3 regions of the Shewanella sp. 10N.286.51.B2 genome follow, and region 3 is predicted to be linked to each of the others. Evidence: predicted binding sites of a transcription regulator. Region 3 holds the regulator's gene; each other region holds the start of a gene.
What was found. The regulator sigma-54, encoded in region 3, starts transcription at its own class of promoters, with help from an activator protein. The targets are predictions, from matches to a motif close to GTTGGCACGNNNNTNGNNT.

Region 1 (3,270 bases), on a different contig from region 3:
ATTAATATGAATTGGGAATCAATTATGCCACCGCCACAAGGGGCTGGGCGCAACTCTTATTTAACTGCAGTAACCGAAATCGAAGGTGAATTGGTTGAGATTTTAGATGTTGAAAAAATTCTTGATGAAATATCACCAGTAAAAACGGAATTAAGCCAAGCTGCCAGTGATGCTATTACCATTGATAAAGAGCAGCATTACCATATTATGGTGATTGATGACTCTGCAGTTGCTCGTAAGCAAATTATCCGTTCATTATCGTCATTGAACCTGCAAATTGACACCGCTATTGATGGTAAAGATGCCTTAGAGAAATTAAAAGCGATTGCCACTGAGATGGATAATGTTGCCGATGAAATTCCACTGATTATTTCAGACATTGAAATGCCAGAAATGGATGGCTATACCTTAACGGCGGAAATTCGCGACGATCCAAAACTTAAAGATATTAAAGTGGTGCTGCATACTTCATTAAGTGGCGTGTTTAATCAGGCCATGGTTGAAAAGGTCGGCGCAAACGACTTTATCGCTAAGTTTAATCCCGATGAGTTAGCGTCAGCGGTCAACAAACATCTCATTTTATAATAATTCAATCTACAACCTAGGGCTGATGATTCACCATAGGTTGTAGATTTCACGTTTGTTACCAAGCGCTCGGTAACCAAACAAAGCGGCGGCTTTAAATTGCAAACAATGTAAAGCGCCTCTTTAAAATAGGATGTAAAAGTGCCGAACAAATCACTTGCTGAAGCAGAATATAATCAGTTTAAGCTTTTTTTAGAGCAACACAGTGGCATTGTATTAGGTGACAACAAGCAATATTTAGTAAAAAGTCGCTTAGCGCCTTTAATGGGCAAGCATGATTTGCCCTCATTATCGGAAGTGGTTAAGCGCTCAATGAAGCCAATGGAGCGGCATTTACGGGCGGAAGTGATTGACGCTATGACCACAAATGAAACTCTGTGGTTTAGAGACAAATACCCGTTTGAATTACTTCATGATGCTTTATTACCTGAATATAGCCGCTTAGGTCGGCCGTTAAAAATATGGTCAGCCGCTTGCTCGTCAGGGCAGGAGCCCTATTCATTGGCAATGACTATTTTAGAGTATCAGCAGCGTAAGCCGGGGGCATTGCCTGGTAGCGCGACGATCCAAGCCACCGATTTATCACCTTCAATGCTAGCACGTTGTAAAAAGGCCGAATATGACAGCTTAGCCTTAGCCCGTGGGCTATCAGATGAGCGAAAGCGACAATTTTTTGATCCAATGCCGTCAGGTCATATGAAAGTGAAAGATAATGTTCAGCGGTTAGTGAATTTTAGAAGTCATAACCTGCTTGAAAGTTATAGCTTATTGGGTAAGTTCGATATTATCTTTTGTCGTAATGTGTTGATTTATTTTTCTCCAGAGGCAAAAGCTAAAATTTTGCGGCAATTTGCTGCCGCCCTTAATCCCAATGGGATTTTATTTTTAGGGGCGTCAGAATCTATCTCAGGTTTAAGTGATGAATTTACGATGGTGCGTTGTAACCCAGGGATTTACTATCAAAAGAAAAATATATTGTAAGTTTATGAATTAATATGTTTTTAGTTAATAAAATGCCGACTAACGTCGGCATTTTTCATTTTTATCCTTTCTCATCTTAAAACCGCAATATTTTGGCATAAGGTTTGCTTTGTTAGTGACAGTTAGCTGATGGAGGCAATTTTATGGCGATTAATTTTGAAAATGGTTTAGGGGTACATCAATACTCGTTGGGCATACGTGCTCAAAGGGCTGAAGTGCTATCTAGTAATATCGCCAATGCCAATACCCCGGGTTACAAAGCCCGTGATGTAGACTTTGCCTCTGCCATGAATAGCGCCCGCTCTCATCAGCAAGGGCTGCAAATGAGTCAAACAACTGACAAGCACTTTGACCTTAAAGCGTTAAGCCAAGAGCATGTGCAGTTTCGGGTGCCAAATCAGCCAGACACAGGTGACGGTAATACGGTGGATATGCAAGAAGAGCAATCTGCATTTATGCAAAACTCTTTGGAATATCAAATGTCACTGGGCTTTCTTGAAAGTAAGTTTTCTGGCATGCGTAAAGCCATTAGAGGTGATTAATTATGAGTCTTTTTAATATTTTTAATGTGTCAGGCTCGGGTATGTCTGCGCAATCGGTGCGCTTAAATACCACCGCCAGTAATATTGCTAATGCCAACACAGTATCAAGCAGTGTCGGTGAGACCTATAGAGCTCGTCATCCTATTTTTGAGGCTGAAATGGCCAAAGCCAGTCATCAGCAAAATAGTTCTCATAGTGTCAGTGTTAAAGGCGTTGTAGAAAGCGATAAACCGTTATTAAAAGAATTCTCACCTAATCATCCAATGGCTGATAACGATGGGTTTATTTATAAACCCAATGTCAATGTGATGGAAGAAATGGCCGATATGATTTCTGCTTCTCGGTCATATCAAATGAATGTTCAAGTGGCTGATGCCGCCAAATCAATGTTGCAGCAAACGCTTCGTATGGGTAAGTAATATGAATTTAGTTGGAGGTAAACAATGAGCCTCGTTAATCCTTACAGTAGTCAGTCATTACCGCAGTTGCAGACGTCTACCACGGCTTCCACCGTCTCCACTAATTCAGTGGCGACAAACTCACAAACTACACAGGTATCAGACAGTAGCTTTTTAGATAGCCTAACCGCTGCGCAATCAGCTAGCACCACCGAAACCGGAGAAGCTAAAAGCCAAGAGCTAACCCAATCGGATTTCTTTGCGCTTTTGAGTCAACAGCTGTCAATGCAGGACCCGTTTAAACCTGTTGAAAACGATCAGATGATCGCACAAATGGCGTCCTTCGCGACCGTTGATGGTATTGCCAACTTAAATGCTGAAATTTTGAATTTGAACAGTGTGATGAGCTCAAGTCAGGCATTACAAGCCTCGGGCTTAGTGGGGCAAAAGGTGCTCATTCCATCAGATATTGGCCATGTCTCAGAAGAAAACCCAGTCATTAACGGTGTCATTAGTACGCCACAGCCAATCGATACCATTACCGTCACCATTGAAGACGAGTCAGGCCAAGTGATTAAAACTTTTGAGGTTGATGGCTCTGCAGGCGGCAACATTGATGTCAGCTGGGATGGCCTTGATAAAGATGGCGAACCCGTAGAAGAAGGCATGTATGCCATTAAAGCTAACGGTAAAGTTGATGGCAACGCCGAAGATTTAGCGGTTTCAACTTATGCCCATGTCACTAGTGTGTCTTTAGGCAGTGT
Region 2 (3,270 bases), on a different contig from region 3:
AGCACAAATAGTGTCAGAAATTTTTAGCTCACCAAGACCGGTAATTGCAACGATGTCGCCAGCGTTAGCTTCAGCAACTTCGTGACGGTCAAGACCCATGTAACCTAATACTTGGCCAACTTTACCGTTACGTGTCTTACCGTCTGCACCAACAATAGTTACTTGTTGGTTAGGCTTAACGCTACCACGTTTAACACGACCAATACCGATAACACCTACGTATGAGTTGTAATCGATTTGAGAAATTTGCATTTGACATTCACCTTCAGCATCAGCATCAGGGAAAGAAACCTTTTCAACAATTGCTTGGAATAAAGGTGTCATGTCTTCGCTAGTTTCGTCTGGATCAAGGGTCGCGAAACCATTTAATGCAGAAGCATAAACGATAGGGAAATCTAACTGTTCGTCAGTTGCACCTAAGTTGTCGAATAAATCGAATACTTGGTCAATAACCCAATCAGGACGAGCGCCTGGACGGTCAATCTTGTTGATTACAACAATTGGCTTAAGGCCTTGAGCAAACGCTTTTTTAGTTACGAAGCGAGTTTGTGGCATTGGGCCATCAACTGCATCAACTAAAAGTAATACTGAATCTACCATAGATAGAACACGTTCAACTTCACCACCGAAATCGGCGTGACCAGGAGTGTCTACGATATTAATACGGTAGTCGTTCCATTTGATGGCGGTATTTTTAGCCAAAATGGTGATACCACGTTCTTTTTCAAGATCGTTAGAATCCATTACACGTTCTGCGGCTTCGCCTCGACTTTCAAGGGTGCCTGACTGTGCCAAAAGCTTGTCTACCAAGGTCGTTTTGCCATGGTCGACGTGAGCAATAATGGCGATGTTACGTAAATTCTCTAACACGGATAAAACCTCTATACCATCAAACAAATAAATAGGAGTTTATAGCGGCATTAAGTTTAGCCACCATAAAAAAGCGTGCCATTCTACTCCACGAGACGCTTTGCGGATAGGATTATTTTTGTACACTTTGTGATTAGCTAAAAAATAACCATCAATTTTGGCATTTATAGCATCATATAATAGTAACGATTCAGAAATGTGACAAACAATCAGCGCAGTGTTTTTAGCCGCGCACCAAAATAGAAGTTGAACCATAATAGTGCGTGCGCTTGCACTAAAATGATGCAAAATTGTGTTTTCGATAATTGGCTATTAAGTCAAATATATAAAAATCATATACTTATTCAGTTGGCATGGTAATAGCTTTAAGATTGTCAATTATGTGATATTTCGACACATACGCGTCTTTAATGTCGTAGTATAGTGGTGAACTTGAATTATAAAAGGGAATACCCTTACTCTACCGGAGGCTTAAGAATGTCAGCTGAATCTGTTTTAACGCAACTTAAAGAATTGGAAGTTAAGTTTGTTGATTTACGCTTTACCGATACCAGAGGTAAAGAACAACACGTTTCTATCCCATCTCATCAGGTTGATGAAGATTTTTTTGAAGACGGCAAAATGTTCGATGGTTCGTCTATTACGGGTTGGAAAGGCATTAACGAATCTGACATGGTACTTATGCCAGATGCGAGCACGTTTGTTCTTGACCCTTTCACAGAAGAAACAACTGCACTAATCCGTTGTGACATCTTAGAGCCAGGCACAATGACAGGTTACAACCGTGACCCACGTTCTATTGCTAAAAAAGCTGAAGAATACTTAACGTCTACTGGTATTGCTGACACAGTATTAATTGGTCCAGAGCCAGAGTTCTTCTTATTTGACGATGTTAAGTTTGGTGCTGACATGTCAGGTTGTTTTGCTAAAGTTGATGCAAAAGAAGCGGCATGGAACTCAGGTACTGGCTATGAAGATGGTAACACTGGTCACCGTCCATTCGTTAAAGGTGGTTACTTCCCAGTAGCACCAGTTGATTCATCACAAGACTTACGTAGTGCTATGTGTTTAGTACTTGAAGAAATGGGTCAAGTTGTTGAAGCGCATCACCATGAAGTTGCTACAGCCGGTCAAAACGAAATCGCGACACGCTTTAACACGCTAACTGCTAAAGCTGATGAAGTTCAGATCCTTAAGTATGTTGTGCATAACATGGCACACGCATACGGTAAAACAGCGACATTTATGCCTAAGCCAGTAATGGGCGATAACGGTAGTGGTATGCACGTTCACCAATCTTTAGCTAAAGATGGCGTTAACTTATTCGCAGGCGACAAGTACGCTGGTTTAAGTGAAACTGCTCTTTACTACATTGGTGGCATCATCAAGCATGCTAAAGCGTTGAATGCATTTACTAACCCAAGCACAAACTCTTACAAGCGTCTTGTGCCACATTTCGAAGCGCCTGTCATGCTTGCATACTCTGCACGTAACCGTAGTGCTTCTATCCGTATCCCAGTGGTACCAAGCCCTAAAGGTCGTCGTATTGAAACACGTTTCCCTGATCCACATGCAAACCCATATTTAGGTTTTGCTGCGCTATTAATGGCAGGTCTAGACGGTATCCAAAACAAGATTCACCCAGGTGAAGCTATGGATAAAGATTTATACGACTTACCAGCAGAAGAAGCGGCTGAGATCCCACAAGTTGCGACTTCACTAGAAGATGCACTTGCAAGCTTAGATGCGGACCGTGAGTTCTTAGTTAAAGGTGAAGTATTCACTAATGACTTTATCGATTCATATATTGCTATCAAGCAAGGTGAAGCAGAGCGTGTTGCACGTACTACTCACCCAGTTGAATTTGAACTTTACTACTCACTATAAGACGTCTTTATAGACCGCTTTTATAGTAGTAAATAACAGTTAGTAAAAAGCCCTTACTGGTTTCCAGTAAGGGCTTTTTTGATCTTTGCATATTCATAAAACGGCAGGGTGGATGGATATTTAGCAAAGTGGCTGTTTGATTTTTCTACAATCTATTTTACAAATTCAATGTGTTTGTCGGTATATTAAATGAACAAATAGATGCTAACTTGTTAATCATGACCAAATTGGCAATAAATGGATTTTACTACATATACTTAAATACACGCTTTTAATTATTAGTCGCGCATGATTAATAGTAAATGATTGCAAAATAAGGACTCATGATGATAACCAATATCAAACGTCTCTGGCTGCAAGTGCTAACTGTATGGATAGCATTGTTGCTATTACCCTTTTCGGCAGTAGCAATTGAATGGCCGCAAGATGTTGAAACGAAACTCGGCACCTTAGTGGTTTATCAGCCGCAGCCAGAATCGTTAGATGGTAATATCTTGATGAGCCGCGCTGCGA
Region 3 (3,270 bases):
GTCATGACTCTTTCGAAGTCGTTTAAGTATCAATTTATCACTGAGTTTCTCTGCCATGCTAGATAATGTGCTTAGGTGTTGCTGGCACTGATCTGCAGGTACAAGAAGCGCAAATAAAATATCTACAGGTTGCTTGTCTATGGCATCAAAGGCGATTGGCTCTTCGCATTTGATTAAAATAGCAATGGGTTCTTCGATATTATCTAAGCGCCCATGTGGAATTGCTATGCCATTTCCTATACCTGTACTGCCCATTTTTTCACGCGCTATTAGACTTTCAAAAATAGCCTGTGAAGAAAGGGTTGGGTACTGGGCAGCCATTAAATTGCTGATTAATTCCAGTACCTTTTTCTTACTGCCCGGAGTGGCACAGGTAGTGCACGCCGGCTGCAGGATGGTACGAAGTTCCATCGTTAATGCTTAGTGAGTTTCTCTTTATGTTTAATTACCTGACGGTCTAGCTTATCTATCAGGGCGTCTATTGCCACATACATATCAGCGTTACGCGATACAGCAAACACTTCACCGCCTTTTAGGTGCAGTTTGGCTTCGGCAATCTGTTGTAGCTTTTGAACATCGAGCACAACGTGAACATTATTGATCTGTTCGAAGTGTCGTTCAAGCTTTGAAAATTTTGTTTGCACGTATTCCCGTAAAGATTGAGTTATTTCAATATGGTTTCCAGTCAGGTTAATTTGCATAGGTCATCCTCCAATAACAAAAGTTATAAGCTTTTGCGTTGGTTTGAGGGAGGGATGAGCATTGCCTCTCGATATTTGGCTATCGTACGTCGAGCAACGTTAATCCCTTGTTCAGCCAATAGTGTCGCCATTTTACTATCACTAAGAGGCTTTTTCGGGTTTTCTGCAGCTACGAGCTTTTTAATAAATGCGCGAATTGCTGTAGAAGAGCATTCTCCACCATCATCGGTACTTACATGGCTTGAGAAAAAATATTTTAGTTCAAAAAGTCCACGGGGGGTATGCATGTATTTTTGGGTCGTGACCCGTGAAATGGTCGACTCGTGCATTTCAACCGCTTCAGCAATATCATTGAGCACCATCGGCTTCATGGCTTCTTCACCGAACTCAAAGAAACCTTGCTGAAATTGTACGATACAGTTAGCCACTTTTAGTAAGGTTTCATTACGGCTATCGATGCTTTTGATAAACCATTTGGCTTCTTGTAAATGACCACGAATAAATTGGCTGTCAGCTTGGCTTGAACCGCCTTTGGCCATAGCTGCATATTGCTGATTAACGCCAATTTTAGGCATGTTATCGGGATTTAGCTCGACCACCCAGCGACCATTCTTTTTAAGTACAGTAACATCAGGAATGACGTACTCATCTTTAATGGGGGTAATTTGCAAGCCTGGACGTGGATTGAGCGTTTGAATAAATTCAATGGCTTCACGTAAATCATCTTCTTTAAGCTTGGTTTTACGCATCAGTAACCTAAAGTCACGACCGGCGATTAAATCAAGATGATCTTTAATCAGTAACTTAACATTATCTATGCAAGGAATTTCATTAGGGTATTGGCCTAATTGAATTAATAGACACTCACTTAAATCTCGCGCTGCAATGCCGACGGGATCGAAGTGTTGTACCCGTTTAAGTACAGCTTCAACTTCATCGAGTTCGATATCGTCAGTGCCTAAGGATTGCAAAATGTCTTCAACGCTCTGGGTGAGGTAACCGCGCTCATCAATGGCATCAATAATGGCGGTTGCAATCACCAAGTCATTTTCAGAAAAGGGAGTGAGGTTTTTTTGCCATTCAAGATGCTCATACAAGCCTTCACTGGTTTCGCCTTGAAACGGCATATCATTACCGCTCGATACTGCGCCAGAGCCAGAAGTCGGCGAGGCGGTATACACCTCATCCCATGTGGTATCCATAGGGAGTTCTTCAGGCATAGAATCTTTAGTGAGCGATTCAGTGGTATCAACCGTTGAGGTGTCTTTTTCTATGGTGACTTGGCTATTATCACTAAAATCGGTGTCAGTTTGCAGGGCGTTTTCTTTTACGGGCTCTTTGGCTTTAGTGAATTCGTCTTCAAGCTCTAATAGCGGGTTTGAATCAAGTGCTTGTTGAATTTCTTGCTGTAGCTCCAATGAGGAAAGTTGCAATAAGCGAATCGCTTGTTGCAACTGTGGGGTCATGGTTAAGTGTTGACCCATTTTGAGTTGGAGTGAGGCTTTCATGTACCGCTTGTCCCTAATTGAATTACATCATCGCGACGAACAGTGTGGGCGCTAGTTTATGATCCTAGAAAAATAGACTAGATTAAGGTTTGTTGTTGGCCGCGAATGCCATACTAAAAACTGAATAGTGCTAACTATAGCTTGAATTGTTCACCTAAGTATACCGACCTAACTTGCTGATTGACTAAGATCTCAGCAGGTGTTCCTTCAGCAATCAAGTTTCCGTGACTCACAATATATGCTCGCTCACACACATCAAGTGTTTCACGGACATTATGGTCGGTAATTAGCACCCCTAAACCACGGCTTTTAAGTTGTTGAATAATTTTCTTGATGTCGATTACTGAGATAGGATCTACCCCTGCAAAAGGTTCATCTAATAAAATAAACTTAGGATTTGCCGCTAATGCGCGTGCAATTTCAACTCGGCGACGCTCACCTCCCGATAACGCCATACCTTGGCTATCACGGATATGAGTTATGTTAAATTCTTCTAATAAATGTTCCAGTTCTTCAATGCGCTGCTCATTTGATAAGCTTTTGCGAGTTTGAAGCACTGCCATTATATTATCGTGTACTGTGAGCTTACGAAAAATACTGGCTTCTTGAGGTAAGTAGCCAATGCCTTTTCGGGCGCGCAAATGCATTGGATCTGCGGTTAAATCATCTTCATCGATCAGAATGCGGCCCTTATCACTTTTGACTAGGCCTACGACCATATAAAAGGTGGTGGTTTTACCCGCACCATTAGGGCCAAGTAAGCCAACAATTTGGCCGGTTTTTACCGTCAGGCTGACATCTTTTACTACCTGGCGACTTTTATAACTCTTAGCGAGATTTTCAGCGGTTAACGTAATTTGGGTCATTAGTCATTTTGCTCAGCTGCTGGGGCTGACAATGTCGCCTGCGCCTCAGCGTTAAGTGATTCAGTTACTTCGGGTGTTTCAGTTGAGTTCACAGCCTCTACAGCAGATAAATTGTTGTTTTCAATTATAGCTGGTGGCGTGTCATCACCGGGTTTAGCGCTGTCTGGTAAATGTGGTTGCTCATCTTTTTTCTTT

Region 1: the regulator sigma-54 is predicted to act here: its motif matches at 1,658-1,676, upstream of flgB (flagellar basal body rod protein FlgB).
Region 2: the regulator sigma-54 is predicted to act here: its motif matches at 1,218-1,236, upstream of glnA (glutamate--ammonia ligase).

The regions. Positions count from the first base shown of each region.
Region 1 covers NZ_JBFRKH010000060.1:37,319-40,588, forward strand. The annotation lists gene AB4140_RS16115 (chemotaxis protein CheV) at 1-585, shown strand, start outside; gene AB4140_RS16120 (protein-glutamate O-methyltransferase CheR) at 727-1,566, shown strand; gene flgB (flagellar basal body rod protein FlgB) at 1,710-2,108, shown strand; gene flgC (flagellar basal body rod protein FlgC) at 2,111-2,527, shown strand; gene flgD (flagellar hook assembly protein FlgD) at 2,552-3,270, shown strand, end outside.
Region 2 covers NZ_JBFRKH010000034.1:36,792-40,061, forward strand. The annotation lists gene typA (translational GTPase TypA) at 1-870, opposite strand, end outside; gene glnA (glutamate--ammonia ligase) at 1,348-2,757, shown strand; gene AB4140_RS09310 (carbohydrate-binding family V/XII) at 3,081-3,270, shown strand, end outside.
Region 3 covers NZ_JBFRKH010000014.1:151,249-154,518, reverse strand. The annotation lists gene ptsN (PTS IIA-like nitrogen regulatory protein PtsN) at 1-411, opposite strand, end outside; gene hpf (ribosome hibernation promoting factor) at 414-701, opposite strand; gene AB4140_RS04255 (RNA polymerase factor sigma-54) at 725-2,209, opposite strand; gene lptB (LPS export ABC transporter ATP-binding protein) at 2,344-3,075, opposite strand; gene lptA (lipopolysaccharide transport periplasmic protein LptA) at 3,075-3,270, opposite strand, start outside.